Linked DNA regions of Geomonas sp. RF6. Each later gene encodes a partner of the first gene's protein in a complex. Links are inferred from orthologs where the notes say so. Each region holds a gene or a part of one and is shown in the gene's direction. Other genes may lie near its edges. The genes, in order: smc and LPW11_RS18420.

Region 1 (4,387 bases):
ATCCGCCCCGGCGACAATGCTCCGGTATCCGTTCTGGAACTGGTGGAAGCGGAGATGAAGCCGAAGAAGGCTGCCAAGCCGGCACCGGCCAAGGCCGCCGTCGAAGCTGCTCCGGCAGCAGTAGCTGTCGAGGCCGAGACTCCGGCAGAGTAAGCTGCACCGCGAGAGAGAAGTAAGACAAAAGGCACGGGAAACCGTGCCTTTTGTCGTCTCTGCACTCCCTCCCTGATTCACCCCTGCGCACCCTTCCGTCTTTCCTCCTCGTTTCCTCTTCCGCTGCCGCCGTAGCGATCTTTCTTTACACGAAAAGCCCCTCTCTGCTACTATGTGCGGCTAATGAAGATAAAACGCCTCGAGATAATCGGATTCAAGTCGTTCCAGGACCGTGCCGTCCTTGACTTCCCCCAGGCTATCACCGGTGTCGTCGGCCCTAACGGCTGCGGCAAGTCGAATGTCGTCGACGCCATCCGCTGGGTGATGGGGGAGCAGTCCGCCAAGAACCTGCGCGGCAAGGCGATGGAGGACGTGATCTTCAACGGGACCGAGTTCCGCAAGCCCCTCGGCATGGCGGAGGTCTCCCTCTTCTTCTCCACCGAGGACGGCCGCGTCCCCGCTAAATACCTCAACTTCTCCGAGATCCAGGTCACCAGGCGGCTGTACCGGGACGGCGAGAGCGAATACCTTCTCAACAAGACCCCCTGCCGGCTTCTGGACGTCGCCGAGCTCTTCATGGACACCGGTATCGGTGCGCGCGCCTACTCCATCATCGAGCAGGGGAAGATCGGGATGATCCTCCACGCCAAGCCGGAGGAGAGGCGCTTCCTCATCGAGGAGGCGGCGGGGGTGACGAAATTCAAGGCGCGCAAGCAGGTGGCGCTTAAAAAGATCGAGGTGACGCGCCAGAACCTCCTGCGCATCGGCGACATCATCTCCGAGATCAAGAGGCAGATGAACGGGCTGCAGCGCCAGGCGAAGAAGGCGGAGCGTTTCAGGGAACTGCGCCAGGAGCTGAAGGAGATAGAGCTTCTCTCTGCCGCGAAGGGATTTACCGCGCTCGAAAGCGAGCGTGCCGCGCTCGGGGCGGAAGTCGGCACGCTGGCAAAGCGCTGTGACGACTTCACCCTCGCCGTGGCCGGAGCTGAACTGACGGTGGAGGATCGCAGACTCGCCCTGGTCGACATGGAGCGCCGCCTCTCCTCGGCGCAGGAGGAGATATTCCGGGTGAAGGGGGAGTATTCCTCCGCGGAGAATCGTCTCGAGTTCCAGCGGCGCGAGCTCTCCCAGCTTGAGCGCCAGGGGGACCGCTTCGCCGACGAGATGAAGGCGCTCGAGGTGAGGCTGGCCGAGGCGCAGGCGGAGGTGGAGAACCTTTCAGTACGTGCCGTTTCTCTCGTTGAGGAGGTGGCTCGCGAAGAAGAGGCGCTTGCCGACCGCCAGAGCCTTCTGGAGGAGATGTCGCACGGCGAGTCGCAGATTGGGCGCGAGCTCGACGAGGCGCGGCGCCAGATGTTTGCTGCGCTCGCGGAGGGTGCCCAGGCAGCGAACCAGCACGCCGGCGTCACCAGGAGGGTCTCCGCCATTGAAGAGAAGCTCCAGGCCGGGGCGCGGGAGAGGATACTTCTCGCCGAGCGTCTGGAGGAGGCAAGGCAGCGCGTCGATACCCTGAACTCGACGCAGCGCAACCTTTCCGACAGGAAAGATGTAGTAGAGGAGGAGCTGCGCACCGTCACCGTGCGGGAAGCGGAGCTCAAGCAGGCACAGGAGCGTGGCGAGCGCGAGCTGCAGGGACGACGCGAGGAGCTGACCGCCGCCTCCTCGCGGCTGAAGTCTTTGCGCGAGCTCGAGGAGCAGTTCGCCGGCTACGGCCAGGGGGTGCGAAACCTCCTTCTTGCCGAGCCGTTCAAGGATGCGCCATTCACCATGCTTGCCGATGCCCTGGAAGTTGAGCCCGCCTACGAGGTGCCGCTCGAATCGGTCCTGGGCGAGCGGCTGCAGTATCTCCTGTGCGGTTCCCGCGACTCCGCCCTCGATGCCGTCGAGCACCTCAAAGGTAGCTCCGGCGGTCGCTGCACCTTCATCACCGCACCCCCTTCCGTCGAGCGATTCGCCGCACCCCCGGCCGGAGCGGGTGATCTGCGGGGGAAGGTTTCCATCGCCGACCACCACGCCCCGTTCATCGAGCCCCTTCTGGAGGGGGCGTACCTCGCCTCCGATCTCCCCGCAGCCCTCGCCCTGGCAGGTGAGTTCCCGCGTCTGACCTTTGTTACTCTCGACGGGGACACCGTTCACGCTGGAGGGATTGTCAACGGAGGGTCGCAGGAGCCTGCGCAGCAGGGGATCATCCACAAGAAAAGGGAGATCAAGGATCTCGCCGCGCAGGTCTCGCGCCTCACCGACCAGGTGGCGGAACTCTCGCGTCTGAAAGAGGAGCGCAAGGAGCAGATCGCCGAGGCGGAAGCCGAGCGTGTGGAACTGCGCCAGGAGGTGCACCGCCTCGACATCCAGATCCTCAACGCGGGGAAGGACCTCCAGACCGCCGCCGCCGATTGCCGCAGGATCGAGGAGAGCGAAGCCGTGCGCGAGATGGAGCACGAGCAGCTGACCGAGGAGCGCGACCTCCTCCTCCAGGAGCTCAAGGAGAGCGAGGCGAAGAAAGCCGGTGCCGAGGAGCGGAAGGTGCAGCTCGAGGTTCGCGTCGAGGAGCTCGCCGGTCGTCTGCGCGAGGCGAAGGAGGAGATGGAGCAGGCGCGCGAGCTCGTGACCGCCCTGAAGGTGAGGGTTGCTTCCCTGAAGGAGCAGGAAGGCGCCACCGAGCGGGGACTCCGCCGGGCGGAGGTCCTCTGCAGCGAGCTCACGGCGAAGATCTCCTCCCACGCAAGAGACATCGAAGGTTCCGGCTCCGAGAAGGAGAAGCTGCTGCAAGGGATCGAGGAGGCGGAAGCGGCACTGCGGACCCTCGCCCGGAAGCAGCGGGAGGCGGATCTCGCCCTGGTGGCAGCCCGCGAGGGGTTCGAGACACAGAACGCCCTCGTGCAGGAAGAGGACCAGCGTCTGAAGGTCCTGCGCGGCGACGCCTCCGCCGCGCGCGAGATCTTCAACGGAAAGAGCCTGCGCCTGTCCGAGGTCAACCTCAAGCTCTCGCACCTGGAGGACGCCCTGAGGGACCGCTACCGGATGGACCTCTCCGAGGTGCTGGCGACGTACGCGGACCGGGAGTGGGACGAGGCTGCGTCGAGCGCCCGCCAGGTCGACCTGCAGCGCCTCATCGAAGAGGTAGGCGAGGTGAACCTCATGGCCATCGACGAATTCCGCGAGATGGAGGAGCGCTTCGCCTTCCTCACCACGCAGAGGGACGACCTGGAAGAGTCGATGAACGCGCTGCAGAAGGCGATCCAGAAGATAAACCGCACCACCAGGAAGCGCTTTCTGGAGACCTTCCAGCAGGTGAACGACAAGTTCCAGCAGATCTTCCCCCGTCTTTTCTGTGGCGGACAGGCGGAGCTTCGCCTTACCGACGAGGAGGACCTCCTCGCCACCGGGCTGGAGATCATCGTGCAGCCCCCGGGCAAGAAGCTGCAAAACGTCTCCCTCCTATCCGGCGGGGAGAAGGCGCTTACCGCCGTCGCGCTGATTTTCTCCATCTTCCTGATCAAGCCTTCCCCCTTCTGCCTCCTCGACGAGGTCGATGCGCCGCTGGACGACGCCAACATAGGGAGGTTCAACGACATGGTGCGGGAGATGAGCGCCACCAGCCAGTTCATCATCATCACCCACAACAGGGCGACGATGGCAGTGGCCGATACCTTGTACGGCGTCACCATGGAAGAGCCAGGGGTCTCGAAGCTCGTCTCCGTGCGCCTCAATGCGGGCGCATCCGCGTAGAGGTGGGCTCGTGGCGGTGAGGCTTTGTACTGCGATGTTGATTTTCAGGAGGGTAGCGTGCCTTTCAAGTTGCTGCTGACCGAGCTTGTTGAAGGTGTTCCCGGCGCCAGCGGCGCCATACTGGCGGACTGGGAGGGTGAGGCGGTCGAACAGCATACCCTCCTCGACCCGTACGAGATGAAGGTTACCGCGGCTCACTGGGGGATCATCCTGAGCAGCATGAAGGGTATGGGAAAGAAGCTTCCCATGGGGGATGTCGGGGAGGGTATAATCACCACGGATGCCCAGCATGTCCTCGTGGGTGCCGTCGGTGAGGATTACACCCTGGTGATGACCCTGTCGCGCTCGACCCTGCCGCTCATGGCGCTGCGAAGCTTCCGCTGTACCGTTGAACGGCTTAAAAAGGAGATTTACTGATGGCCGAGGAGAATAAAGGCTTTCTGAAGGGGCTTTGGGGGCGGCTTGGCGGGAAGGCGCAGCAGTCGGAGTCGGAACAACCGGACGC
Region 2 (3,055 bases), 1.4 Mb from region 1 along the record:
GAGCAAACGCATCGTTAGCGGCATGAGACCTACCGGAAAACTGCACCTCGGGCACTACCACGGTGTGCTCTCCAACTGGAGGGAACTGCAGCGTTCCTACGAGTGTTTCTTCTTCGTCGCTGACTGGCACTCCCTCACCACCGAGTACGCCAGCACCGCGGGGATCCGCGAGAGCATCTACGAGATGGTGCTCGACTGGCTGGCCTTCGGGATCGATCCTGAAAAGAGCGTCATCTTCGAGCAGAGCAGGGTGCCGCAGCACGCGGAGCTCAACCTGATCCTCTCCATGATCACCCCCGTCTCCTGGCTGGAAAGAAACCCGACGTACAAGGAGATGCAGGAAAACCTCACCACCAAGGACCTCTCCACCATGGGGTTCCTCGGCTACCCGGTCCTCATGGCCAGCGACATCCTGGTGTACAAGGCGCTGCAGGTGCCGGTCGGCCAGGACCAGCTGCCGCACCTGGAGATCACCAGGGAGATCGCCCGCCGCTTCAATTATCTCTACGGTGAAGTCTTCCCCGAGCCGGCCGCTCTTCTCACGGAGACGCCGAAGGTCCTCGGGCTGGACGGCCGCAAGATGAGCAAGTCGTACAACAATGCCATCTTCCTCGGCGAGACGGCGGAAGAGACGAGGAAAAAACTGATGGGGATGGTGACAGATGCTGAGCGCGTCTATCGCAAGGATCCGGGTGAGCCGGACCGCTGCGTCGCCTTCACCCTCCACTCTCTCTATGTGGCGGAAGAGAAGCGAGAGGAGGTGGTGACTGCCTGCCGCGGCGCCCAGATCGGCTGCGTCGACTGCAAAAAGATCCTCGCCGAGGCGGTCGTGGAGACCCTGGCGCCGTTCCGTGCCCGCCGCGAAGAGCTGGCGGCGCAGAAGGGGCTCGTCCAGGATGTGCTCGCCGACGGCGCCCGCAAGGCCGAAGCGGTTGCCAAGATGACGATGGAAGAGGTGCGCGAGGCGCTCAAACTGTAGTTATTTCGTTCGACACACGCGGGGCGGACGGGAGCTTTCCCGTTCGCCCTTCCTGCGAGTACTGATTGCACCGAACCGGAGATTCGATTCTTGCCACTGGAGAACCCCCAAACCACCCTCTTTTCGGACGCCCTTGAGAGCGCCTACCAGATAAAGGTGGGGGAGTTCGAGGGGCCTCTTGATCTCCTCCTCCACCTCATCAAGAAAAACGAGGTGGACATCTACAACATCCCCATCGCGGAGATCACGCGGCAATATCTCGATTACCTGGAGATCCTGAAGGAGCTGAACCTCGACATCGCGGGGGAGTTCCTCGTCATGGCGGCGACCCTGATCCAGATCAAGTCGCGCATGCTCCTCCCGCTGACGCAGGAAGAGGAGGAGGGGGGGGCGGTGGAGGACCCGAGGGCCGAGCTGGTGCGCCGGCTCCTCGAATACCAGCGCTACCGGGAGGCGGGGCAGGAGCTTGCCGGGCGGCATCTGCTCGGTCGCGACACCTTCGCGAGAAAATTTCCCTCTCCCGAGCTCGCCGACATCGAGCCGCTGGAAGAGGTGGCGGAGGTGGAGATCTTCGAGCTCGTCGAGGCTTTCCGCCGCGTCCTCTCCAAGGTTTCGGTCCCCGCCTATCACGAGGTGGAGGCGGACGGGATCAGCATCGCGGAGCGGATCAGCCAGGTCCTTGCCATCCTGCACGGCGGTGACGGCATGAGCTTCGAGTCCCTCTTTCCCGACGGCGCCACCCGCGAGCTCCTGGTGGTGACCTTCCTCTCCATCCTGGAGCTCTGCAAGATGAAGATGATAAAGGTCGTCCAGGCCGAGAGCCTGGGATCGATCTGGATCTCCTGCCGCGAGCAGGAGGCGGTTACGGAGGAGCCTCTTTGGCAAGATCCCTGAAATCGATCGTAGAGAGCCTGATTTTTGTGCATGACCAGCCGCTCACCCTCGACCGGCTTTGCACGATCCTCGAGGAGTACGAGCGCCCCGAGATACGCGAGGCCCTCGAGGAGCTCATGGAGGAGTACGAGCAGGGGGAGCGCGGCATCACCCTGTGCCAGGTCGGGGGGGGCTACCAGCTGCGCAGTCGCCCGGAAAACGCCGATTTCCTGCGGCGCCTGACGAAGACAAAGACGGTGAAGTTCAGCCAGTCGGCACTGGAGACCCTTTCCATCATCGCCTACCGTCAGCCGATCACCCGCGGCGAGATAGAATACCTGCGCGGGGTCGACTCCGGGGGGGTCCTGAAGAATCTCCTGGAGAAGAAGCTCCTGCGCATCATGGGGAAAAAGGACGTCCCCGGCAAGCCTCTCATTTACGGGACGAGCCGCGAGTTTCTCGAGCTATTCAGCCTGAAGGACCTCGGCGGGCTCCCATCCCTGAAGGAAATCCAGGAGCTCGCCCCGCACGATCCAAACGCCGAGCAGCCGGCATTACCACTTGACGCTATTGATGCATAGGGGCTACTGCGCTAGAATCTCTACGGGTATCGGTTCCAGCTTCCTCAGGCACGAAATGTGATAGGCGGAAGCGTCGCCGTGCTTCAGGCAGAGGGCATCTCGGGAAAGCTGCCCGTGTCCCCCATAGTGATCTCCAGGAGGTGCACATGGTACGTCAGCCGGCGGTAGCAGGAAGGTTCTACAAATCGGATGCCGAGGCGCTGCGCGAGGAACTCGCGGAGCTCATGCCGAAAAACGGCTCGGAGAAGGCGATCGGCATCGTCGCCCCGCACGCGGGCTTCATCTATTCAGGAAAGGTCGCAGGCTCCGTGTACGGCCAGCTGCAGATCCCTTCCTCCGTCATCGTCCTGTGCCCCAACCACACCGGCATGGGGTCCGCCGCCGCCCTTTTCCCTACCGGGCAGTGGGACACCCCCCTCGGTCCTGTCCCGATCAACAGCAGGCTCTCGAAGCTCATTCTGAAGCATGTCCCCCTCCTGAAGGAAGACGAGCTCGCCCACCGCTTCGAGCACTCCCTGGAGGTGCAACTCCCTTTCCTCATGTACCGAAACCCCGAGGTCAGCATCGCCGCACTCTGCCTTTCCAGCTACGATTTCGAGAGCTGCCGCGACATCGGTGAGGG

What was found.
Region 2: the proteins of smc (region 1) and LPW11_RS18420 are in contact, whole or in part, in a crystal structure (PDB 3ZGX), measured with the Bacillus subtilis proteins. The link is inferred for Geomonas sp. RF6 from one-to-one orthologs.

Annotation. Positions count from the first base shown.
Region 1 is NZ_CP087999.1:2,921,264-2,925,650, forward strand. The notes cover bases 1-4,082. They hold smc (chromosome segregation protein SMC), read left to right. Parts: upstream 1-336; coding sequence 337-3,882; downstream 3,883-4,082. Other genes in these bases: rplQ (50S ribosomal protein L17), read left to right, coding at 1-153; LPW11_RS12685 (roadblock/LC7 domain-containing protein), read left to right, coding at 3,940-4,082. Outside these bases: more of LPW11_RS12685, read left to right, coding at 4,083-4,299; signal recognition particle-docking protein FtsY, read left to right, coding at 4,299-4,387. UniProt on the Bacillus subtilis protein: Required for chromosome condensation and partitioning.
Region 2 is NZ_CP087999.1:4,308,422-4,311,476, forward strand. What follows is about bases 222-2,971. They hold LPW11_RS18420 (segregation and condensation protein A), read left to right. Parts: upstream 222-1,069; coding sequence 1,070-1,873; downstream 1,874-2,971. Other genes in these bases: trpS (tryptophan--tRNA ligase), read left to right, coding at 222-979; scpB (SMC-Scp complex subunit ScpB), read left to right, coding at 1,858-2,433; amrB (AmmeMemoRadiSam system protein B), read left to right, coding at 2,580-2,971. Outside these bases: more of trpS, read left to right, coding at 1-221; more of amrB, read left to right, coding at 2,972-3,055. UniProt on the Bacillus subtilis protein: Participates in chromosomal partition during cell division. May act via the formation of a condensin-like complex containing Smc and ScpB that pull DNA away from mid-cell into both cell halves.